2 regions of the Sphingomonas sp. CL5.1 genome follow, and region 2 is predicted to be linked to the other one. Evidence: riboswitches for the same ligand, from Rfam matches in the RefSeq annotation. Region 2 holds a riboswitch; the other holds the start of a gene.
What was found. Region 2 has a riboswitch for glycine ahead of F9288_RS01430 (D-amino acid dehydrogenase). Riboswitches for the same ligand answer to the same signal wherever they lie in the genome.

Region 1 (4,503 bases), 460 kb from region 2:
CCGCGCGCTGGATCGCATCCTCCATCGCCTCGATGACGATCGCCTTGTCGATCATCTTCTCGCTGGCGACAGAATTCGCGATCGCGATCAGCTCCGCCCGGTTGGCGGTGACGCCGGTGGCCATTAGTTGGTTTCCTCTGCTTCGATTTCTTCTTCCGCGCCCTCGGCGGAGAGCGGGACGGTTGCCTTGATGAGCTTGTCGGTCAGCACCAGCTTCGCGTCCACCACGCCGCTGAACGGGACGCGGGCGACCGTGCCGCTTTTCTGCTGGACGATGACGATCGTCTCGCCTTCCACGCCGGAAAGCTCGCCCTTGAACTGCTTCTGACCGTCGATCGGCGCATCGAGCACGATCCGCGCCTCATGCCCCGCCCAGTCGGCGAAATCCCTGAGCCGGGTCAGCGGCCGGTCGATGCCGGGGGAGGAGACTTCCAGCCGATAGGCGTCCTCGATCGGATCGGTCTCGTCGAGCATGTCGGACAGGCGGCGCGACAGCTCGGCGCAATCTTCGATGGTGAGCTGGCGCGTGTCGGGGCGCTCGGCCATCACCTGCAACGTGCGCTCGTCGCCCTTGCCAAACAGCCGCACGCGCACGAGCTCGAAGCCCAGCGCGGTCGCCTCGGGCTCGATCAATCGGGTCAGTGCGGCGATATCCGCCATGGATGCTCCAGATATGCGTTGTTGCCGCCGCGAGGGCGAACCCCGCAGCCTCTTCATCTCGCGATGTAGAGAAAGCGAGGGCGATATATGACGAACGCGCACGCGGCGCAAGCTGGCAACCGCGCGGGCGTTATTGTGTTAAGCGACGTGACGATGATCGACGGGAGAGCTCCATGATTCGCCGCCATTCCCTCGCCCTGGCCCTGCTGGTCGGCACGGCCTGCTCGGCGCAGCAGCCCGCCAATCCGTCGGCGGCGGAGCAGGGGCCGCAGGGGCCGCAGCCGGCCGGCGCGAACAATCCGGTGCCGAAGGATTCGCCCGCCGAGCCGTCGATCAGGAACGTCCCCGCGACCACCGGCCACGCGAATCTCGCGCTCACGCCGCCACCCTTCACCGTCACCGAGATCGGCCGGTTCGATCAGCCAGTGGCGCTCGCGATGCTGCCCGGCGGGGCCGCGCTCGTCACCGAGAAGCCGGGGCACCTCAAGCTGCGCGCGGCGGACGGGAAGGTCACCAATGTGACGGGCGTGCCGGCGGTGCAACTCAGCAGCCAGGGCGGCTTGCTCGGCGTCGTGCTCGCGCCGGACTATGCGACAAGCCACGCGATCTACCTCAGCTATTCCGAGCCGCGCCCCAATGGCGGCGCGAGCCTCGCGCTGATGAAAGCGGTGTTCGACGGCGCGGCGCTCACCGGCCAGCGCGTCATCTGGCGCGCCGGATCGGACGGTCCCGGCGGGCAGTTCGGCGGGGCGATCGCCTTCGCGCCGGACGGCAAGTCGCTGTTCCTCTCCTCCGGCGAGCGTCAGCGCTTCATGCCGGCGCAGGACCCGGAACAGGCGCTCGGCAAGATCCTGCGCCTGACGCTCGACGGGGCGGCGTGGCCGGGTAACCCGCAATATAAGGCCGGCGGCGTCCGCGCGCAGACCTGGACGCTCGGGCACCGCAATCCCTACGGTCTCGCCTTCACGCCGGACGGACGCTTGTGGGAAGTGGAGATGGGGCCGAAGGGCGGCGACGAGCTGAACCTGCTCCGGCCCGGCCGCAACTACGGCTGGCCGATCGTGTCGAACGGCGACAATTATTCCGGCGCGCCGATCCCCGATCATCCCTCGAAGCCGGAATTCGCCGCGCCGGAATTGTGGTGGTCGCCGACGATCTCGCCTGGCGGGCTGATCGTCTATTCCGGCGCGATGTTCCCGCAATATAAAGGCTCGCTGATGATCGCGGGCATGTCCGGCAAGACGCTGGTGCGGGTTACGCTGAACGGGGCGAAAGCGACGCCCGCCAACCAGTGGAACATGGGTTTCCGCGTGCGCGGGCTGGCGCAGGCGGCGGACGGCGCGATCTGGCTGGTGGAGGATGGCGGACGCGGTGCCGAGGGACGGCTGTTCCGCCTTTCGCGGAAATGAGCGGGCGGTCGCCGAAACGCGATTGACTCTCCGCGTCCGCGCGGTCACAGCCTTGCGCGCATCGTGACCCGGGCAACCGGCAAGGCACGCGCGGGAGAGAGCCTCCGAACCCTTCCTTCGAGGATCGGGCAAGAGGCCGCCGAAGGAGCAACCGCCCCGGAATCTCTCAGGCAGAAGGACCGCGCGGGCCAAACGATACTCTGGAAAGCAGGCGCGCTTTCAGCCCGCCTCACCGAAGGGGTAAGCCCCGCGCGGCGCGCGGCGTGAAGCTCTCAGGTTCCGTGACAGAGGGGGTGAACGGATCGACCGCGGGGAGCGTTCCCGCGTTCATCGCCCTTTCTGCCGGAAGAAGCCCCGTGAACGACACCACCCGCCGCGACGACGATTTCGAGGAACCGCCGATCCAGACGCTGCCGCTCGATGCATGGCATCGCGCGAAGGGCGGCCGCATGGTCGAGTTCGCCGGCTATCACATGCCCGTCCAGTATGAAGGCATCATGGCCGAGCATCTGTGGACGCGCGAATCCGCCGGCCTGTTCGACGTGAGCCACATGGGCCAGCTCACCTTCACCGGCGAAGGCGTGGTCGCGGCGCTGGAGGCGCTGATGCCGGCCGATATCGCCGGCCTCGCCTTCAATCGAGCGCGCTATTCGCTGCTGCTCGACGCGGCGGGCGGCATCCTCGACGACCTGATGCTGACGCGGCAGGCGGACGACCGCATCTACATGGTCGTCAACGGCGCGACCAAATATGACGACATCGGCCATATCATCGAGCATCTGCCCGACGAGGTGACGCTCAACCTGATGGACGATCACGCGCTGCTGGCGGTGCAGGGGCCGAAGGCGGTCGATGCGCTGGCGCGCATCGTTCCCGGCGTCGATGCCCTGGTGTTCATGCAGGCCGCGCCGTTCGAATGGCAGGGGCATGGCCTGTGGATCAGCCGCTCCGGCTATACCGGCGAGGACGGGTTCGAGATTTCGGTGCCGGCCGACGCCGCCGAGGCGCTGGCCGATGCGCTGGTGGCGCAGCCGGAGGTCAGGCCGATCGGTTTGGGCGCGCGCGATTCACTGCGGCTGGAGGCGGGGCTGCCGCTCTACGGCCACGACCTGTCGCCCGAGACGACGCCGGTGATGGCCGATCTCGGCTTCGCCCTGTTCAAGCGCCGCCGCGAGGCGGGCGACTTCCCCGGCGCCGAGCGCATCCTGCTGGAGCGCGAGAACGGCCCGGCGGCGAAGCGCGTCGGCCTGCTGGTCGAGGGGCGCCAGCCGGTGCGCGAGGGCGCGTCGGTGCTCGATGCCGACGGCAGCGACGTGGGCAAGGTCACGTCCGGGGGCTTCGCGCCCACGGTCGGCGCGCCGATCGCGATGGCCTATGTGCCGCCCGCGCTCGCCGCGCCCGGCACGCATATCCAGCTCACCCAGCGCGGCAAGGTCCACAATGCGACCGTGATGCCGATGCCTTTCGTTCCCCACCGTTACTTCCGAGGAGTGAAGTGAGATGAGCCGTTATTTCAGCGAAGACCATGAGTGGATCGACGTCGACGGCGAGGTCGGCACCGTCGGCATCACCGACTATGCGCAAGGCCAGCTCGGCGATATCGTGTTCGTCGAGGTGCCGGAGGAAGGCAAGGCGCTGTCGAAGAACGACGACGCGGCGGTCGTCGAGAGCGTGAAGGCGGCGAGCGACGTCTATGCGCCCGTCTCCGGCACGGTGATCGAGGGCAATCCGGCGCTGGCCGACGAGCCGGGCCTGGTCAACACCGACCCGGAAGGCGAGGGCTGGTTCTTCAAGATCACCTTGTCCGACCCGTCCGAGCTGGACGGGCTGATGGACGAAAGCGCCTATGAGGCGTTCGTCGCCAAGCTGTGATCCGGCGATGACCCTTTCCCCCACCTCCGACTGGAGCCCCGCGGCCTATGCCGCCAACGCCGCGTTCGTGCCGGCGCTGGGGCAGCCGGTGGTCGCGCTGCTCGCGTCGCGCGCGGGGGAGCGGATTCTCGACGTCGGCTGTGGTGATGGCGTGCTGACGGCGGCCATCGCCGCGACCGGCGCGGAAGTGGTCGGGGTCGATGCCTCGCCCGCGATGACCGCCGCGGCGCGCGAGCGCGGTCTCGACGCGCGGGTGATGAGCGGCGAGGCGCTGGACTTTTCTGCCGGGTTCGACGCCGCTTTCTCCAATGCCGCGCTGCACTGGATGCGCGATGCCGGCGCGGTGGCGCGCGGCGTGATGCGCGCGCTGAAGCCCGGCGCGCGTTTCGTCGGCGAGATGGGCGGCGGGGGAAATTGCGCCGCGTTGTGGGAGGGCATCGACGCGGAGCTTGCCGCGCGCGGCCATGCGATCCCGGACAGCGCGCGGCACTGGTATCCCTCCGTCGAGGAGTTCACCCGCGTCTATGCCGATGCCGGCTTCACCGACATCGCTGCCACGCTG
Region 2 (4,503 bases):
TCACATTGTCGATGCCCTTCTGTTCGAGGGCAGCTCCGCCGATCGCCGAGACCGCCACCGGGATATCCTGGAGGCGTTCTTCGCGCTTGCGGGCGGTAACGACAATGTCGAGCGATCCGCCCGATGAGGACGCGGAAGAATCTTGAGGCGCCTCGGGTGTCGCCTGCCCGAAGGCTGGCGTCGCCGATCCGGCCAGAACAGTAGCGGCAAGCAGGGCCGCTACCGACCCGTTCGTTCTATTCGACCGAGACATAAACCCCCCTTATTATTTGCTGGAAGGAGCCGTACGCATGCCGCGCCAGCTGCCTGTCCAACTTCATAAGGCGAACGTCCTCCTCGCTGCTTTTGCCAATCTCTCTTCAATCATTGCACTTATGTGAAATACCTTTGCCGCGTTGCGCGGGCAATGATCAGTCCTTCGCGAACAGATTTGCCTCTTCGATGCCCGCAAGTGCACAAGCTTCGTCATTGTCCGAGGTGTCGCCGGTAACGCCGACGGCACCCAGTGTCTGGCCGTCGCTGTCAACCACGATCACTCCTCCGGCGGCCGGCACCATACCGAGAGGCGCTATGCCTACGAGCGAGTTGAAAAATGTCGGTCGTTCGGCCGCGATCGCCGCGATCGAGCGGGAAGAGACGCCGAGATTCAAGGCGCCGGCCGCCTTCGCGATAGCAATTGCTGGTCGAAGATGCGACGCGCCGTCCGCTCGGTGCAGGACTATTGTATGACCTCCCGGATCGAGCACGGCTACGCATAGCGGCTTCAGTCCTTTTTCGGCACCGGCCTTGAGAGTGCGAAGTGCAATATTCTGGGCTTGCTTCAAGCTTAGGATCATTCTCGAAATCCTTCTGATGAATAATGTGGATCGAAGCTACGCGGCGAAGTCGCTGTCCAGGCGCATGGCGATCATCTCGGCAGTTGCAGCGGAAAGCGTCCAGCCAAGATGGCCGTGGCCGGTGTTGTAGTAGACGCCACGCACTCTCCCCGGCCTGACAACAGGCAGCATATCGGGCGTCATGGGGCGCAGGCCTGCCCATGGGGTGACGCTGTCAGTATCCATTTTGGGGAACAGGCGTTCCGACCAGCGCAGCAACGGGCGGATCCGGTCAGCGCGAATATCTAGGTTGAACCCATTGAACTCTGCGGTGCCGGCCACCCGGAATCGATCTGGACCGAGGCGGCTTGTGACGATCTTCGCAGCGTCGTCGAGCAGGCTGACACTCGGTGCAGCTGTTCGGCTCTGCTCGTCTCTCAAGTTTACAGTGATGGAATAGCCCTTCACCGGATAAATGTTTACTTTCTCGCCGAGCTTTCTGGCGATTTCTCGGCTTTCAACCCCTGCGCAGACAACGATGGCATCAGCTGTCTGAGAGGCGATCGGCCGACCACTCTCGTCATCGGTCAAGCTGATGGTACAAATCCGGTTCTGTATCTCCACTCGCCGGACAGCAGCTCCAAACTTGAAAATCACGCCTCGGCGTGCACACGCATCTGCGAGCCCGCGTGTGAACTTGTGGATGTCGCCCGTGGCGTCCCCCGGGGTGAAGAATCCGGCGTGAAGAGCGCCTTGCAGGCTCGGCTCGATCGCGCGCATTTCTCCAGCTGACACTGCGTGCCTTTCGAGCCCGCCCTTGAGGAGGAGGGCGTTGCCCACTTCGGCAGCACGAAACTCCTGTTCATTGTGGTAGAGATGAAGGATTCCGCATCGCTTCAGATCGAAATCGATGCCCTCTGCTTCCGCAATGGTGAACATATGCCTTCGCGCGTCGAGTGCGAGACGAACGGTCGCGATCGTGTTTCTTTCGTGCCGAAAGATATTGCCGCAAAACTCGGCGAGCCACCCGTATTTGTGAAGGCCGGGCTTGAGGTTCAGCAACAACGGCGCGTCATTTTTCAAGAGCCATCTCATACCCTTTGCGATGGTGGCCCAGCTGTTCCAGACTTCGGCATTGCTTGCGGAGAGCTGGCCACCGTTGGCAAATGAGGTGACCATCGCCGGATAGCGGCGACGATCGTAGACGGTGACTTCATGACCGCGGACAGCCAAGCTGTAGGCGGTTGTTACGCCGGTAATGCCGGCGCCGATGATGCTAATACGTGCCACTGGGAGCCGCTCCCCAAAAGGTGGTGGATGCGCCCCATCTGTCCGCTGTGCCTGAGATCGCTATCCCGTCGGCGGGCACCCAGGCGGGCGCCACTCTCCAGATATCTTGATGCCCTGCGGTCCTTTTGCCTGAGAGTTTCCGGGGCGGTTGCTCCTTCGGCGCCGGCGAACGGTCTCTCCCGCAATGGCAAGTCTGGCCTGCCTGGAAATGTGCGCTCAAGTCAATTCGGACGACCGAGAATGACGAAACCGCAAACGTCCTTCACATATCGTCAAAAGCAGCAGCTCCATGCCGATGCGAAGGATAAGGTTCGAAGGAAAATTCCGAACAGTTCCGAGGCTTATAATGCTTTCAAAAATTCGAGGCAGCGCGTCCGAAGCGCTTGAGGGTTTGCTGTTCGACGGAATGTCGATCATGTCGGGTGGCTTTGGCCTTTGCGGAAACCCGGAGAACCTTATCGCGGAGCTTTATCGAAGCGGTACCCGAGGGCTTACAGTGATTTCGAACAACGCGGGCGCAGAAGGCTTTGGTCTGTGGCAGCTGCTGCAAAGCAGGCAGATCAGTCGCATGATCGCATCGTATATTGGCGACAATCGTCTTTTTGAGCGGCAGTTCCTGGATGGTGACATCGAACTTGAGCTGAATCCGCAAGGTACGTTAGCCGAGCGCATTCGCGCCGGCGGCGCCGGCATTGCGGCATTCTATACCCGGACCGGGGTAGGAACCGTCGTCGCGCAAGACAAGCCTGTCGAAACTTTCGACGGCGATGAATATATTCGAGAGCGCTGGCTGAAAGCTGATCTTTCGATAGTCAAGGCTTGGCGGTCTGATCCCGAAGGCAATCTGGTTTTTCGAAAGACAGCGCGGAATTTCAACCCGATCATGGCGACAGCCGGACGGGTGACGGTCGCCGAGGTCGAGGAGATCGTGCCAGCTGGCGCCATCGACCCGGATGAAGTGCATACGCCCGGCATTTACGTCGATCGGATTGTTCGAGCGACGGGCCTCGAGAAGAAGATCGAAAAGCTGACGATTCGCGCTCGGGAGCCTGCATGATGGCTTGGTCGCGCGATCAGATGGCAGCGCGCGCTGCTCGAGAACTCAAGGACGGATTTTACGTAAATCTCGGAATCGGCATCCCTACGCTGGTTGCCAACCATGTCCCCGAAAACGTGACCGTCACGCTGCAAAGCGAAAATGGCATGCTCGGAGTGGGCCCTTACCCGTTCGCTGATGAAGCTGATGCAGACTTGATCAATGCCGGCAAGGAGACAGTCACCACGCTGCCGACTTCGAGTTTTTTCTCGTCTGCCGACAGCTTCGCCATGATCAGGGGCGGGCACATCGACATGGCCATCCTGGGAGGCATGCAAGTCGCGTCGAATGGCGACCTCGCCAACTGGACCATTCCGGGCAAGATGGTGAAGGGGATCGGAGGAGCGATGGATCTGGTTGCAGGCGTCAAGCGGGTGGTGGTCGTCATGGATCATACGTCCAAGGATGGCGCGCCCAAGATCGTCCAGAAATGTACTCTGCCCCTGACCGGCAGGTCGGTGGTTGATCTGATCATTACGGACCTCGGGGTGATGGAGTTAGACCCGCAAGCCGGAGTGCTTGCGCTGCTCGACATGGCACCATCCGTCTGCGTCGAGGAAATCGCTTCCAAGACGAATGCCCCTCTCTTTCTGGGCAAGCTCCGGGAGAATTGCCTGTGACAACGGACATCGCATATGCGCCTGACGACGCGGGCTTGCCACCACTCCTCTACCCAGAGTATCGCTCGACCGGATTGCGTAGTCCGCGTCACCCCTTGGTCAACGCTCCGCAGACTTTGACTGAGGTGAGCGGCCCCAGCGGTTGCTGGAGCGCTCTTATGGGTCAAGCCGAGGTAGACCTAACGTCGCAACATGGATCTGCTCCCCATGGCCAGCGCATCCGCATCTCTGGCAGGGTGCTGGATGACAGTGGTCGTCCGGTACCAAACACCATCGTCGAAATCTGGCAGGCGAACGCGGCCGGGCGGTATATCCATCGCAACGATAATTGGGACGCGCCGCTCGATCCGAACTTCACCGGAGCTGGTCGGGTGATTACCGATGATCAGGGCTGGTATTCCTTCACGACCATCCGGCCCGGAGCTTACCCTTGGGGTAACCATCACAATGCATGGCGCCCGGCTCATATTCACCTGTCGTTGCTTGGCCCCGCCTTCGCCACTCGTCTCGTCACCCAAATCTACTTTCCTGACGATCCATTGATCGAGATCGATCCGATCGCGAATGCGGTTCCGATGCCGTATCGCAATCGCCTCATCTGCCGGTTTGATATCGACACGACCATCGCCAACTGGGCGCTCGGATACCGTTTTGACATCGTGCTGAAGGGGGCAATGCAGAC

Region 1: it holds a riboswitch for glycine, as region 2 does, so the genes downstream of both, gcvT (glycine cleavage system aminomethyltransferase GcvT) here and F9288_RS01430 (D-amino acid dehydrogenase) in region 2, are expected to answer to the same signal.

What each region holds. Positions count from the first base shown of each region.
Region 1 is NZ_CP050137.1:4,280,196-4,284,698, reverse strand. It holds gene nusA (transcription termination factor NusA) at 1-124, opposite strand, end outside; gene rimP (ribosome maturation protein RimP) at 124-660, opposite strand; gene F9288_RS20475 (PQQ-dependent sugar dehydrogenase) at 834-2,069, shown strand; glycine riboswitch at 2,151-2,261, shown strand; gene gcvT (glycine cleavage system aminomethyltransferase GcvT) at 2,426-3,568, shown strand; gene gcvH (glycine cleavage system protein GcvH) at 3,570-3,941, shown strand; gene F9288_RS20460 (class I SAM-dependent methyltransferase) at 3,949-4,503, shown strand, end outside.
Region 2 is NZ_CP050137.1:302,228-306,730, reverse strand. It holds gene F9288_RS01440 (TonB-dependent receptor) at 1-253, opposite strand, end outside; gene F9288_RS01435 (heme-binding protein) at 411-836, opposite strand; gene F9288_RS01430 (D-amino acid dehydrogenase) at 873-2,105, opposite strand; glycine riboswitch at 2,213-2,297, opposite strand; gene F9288_RS01425 (CoA transferase subunit A) at 2,452-3,162, shown strand; gene F9288_RS01420 (3-oxoacid CoA-transferase subunit B) at 3,162-3,821, shown strand; gene pcaH (protocatechuate 3,4-dioxygenase subunit beta) at 3,818-4,503, shown strand, end outside.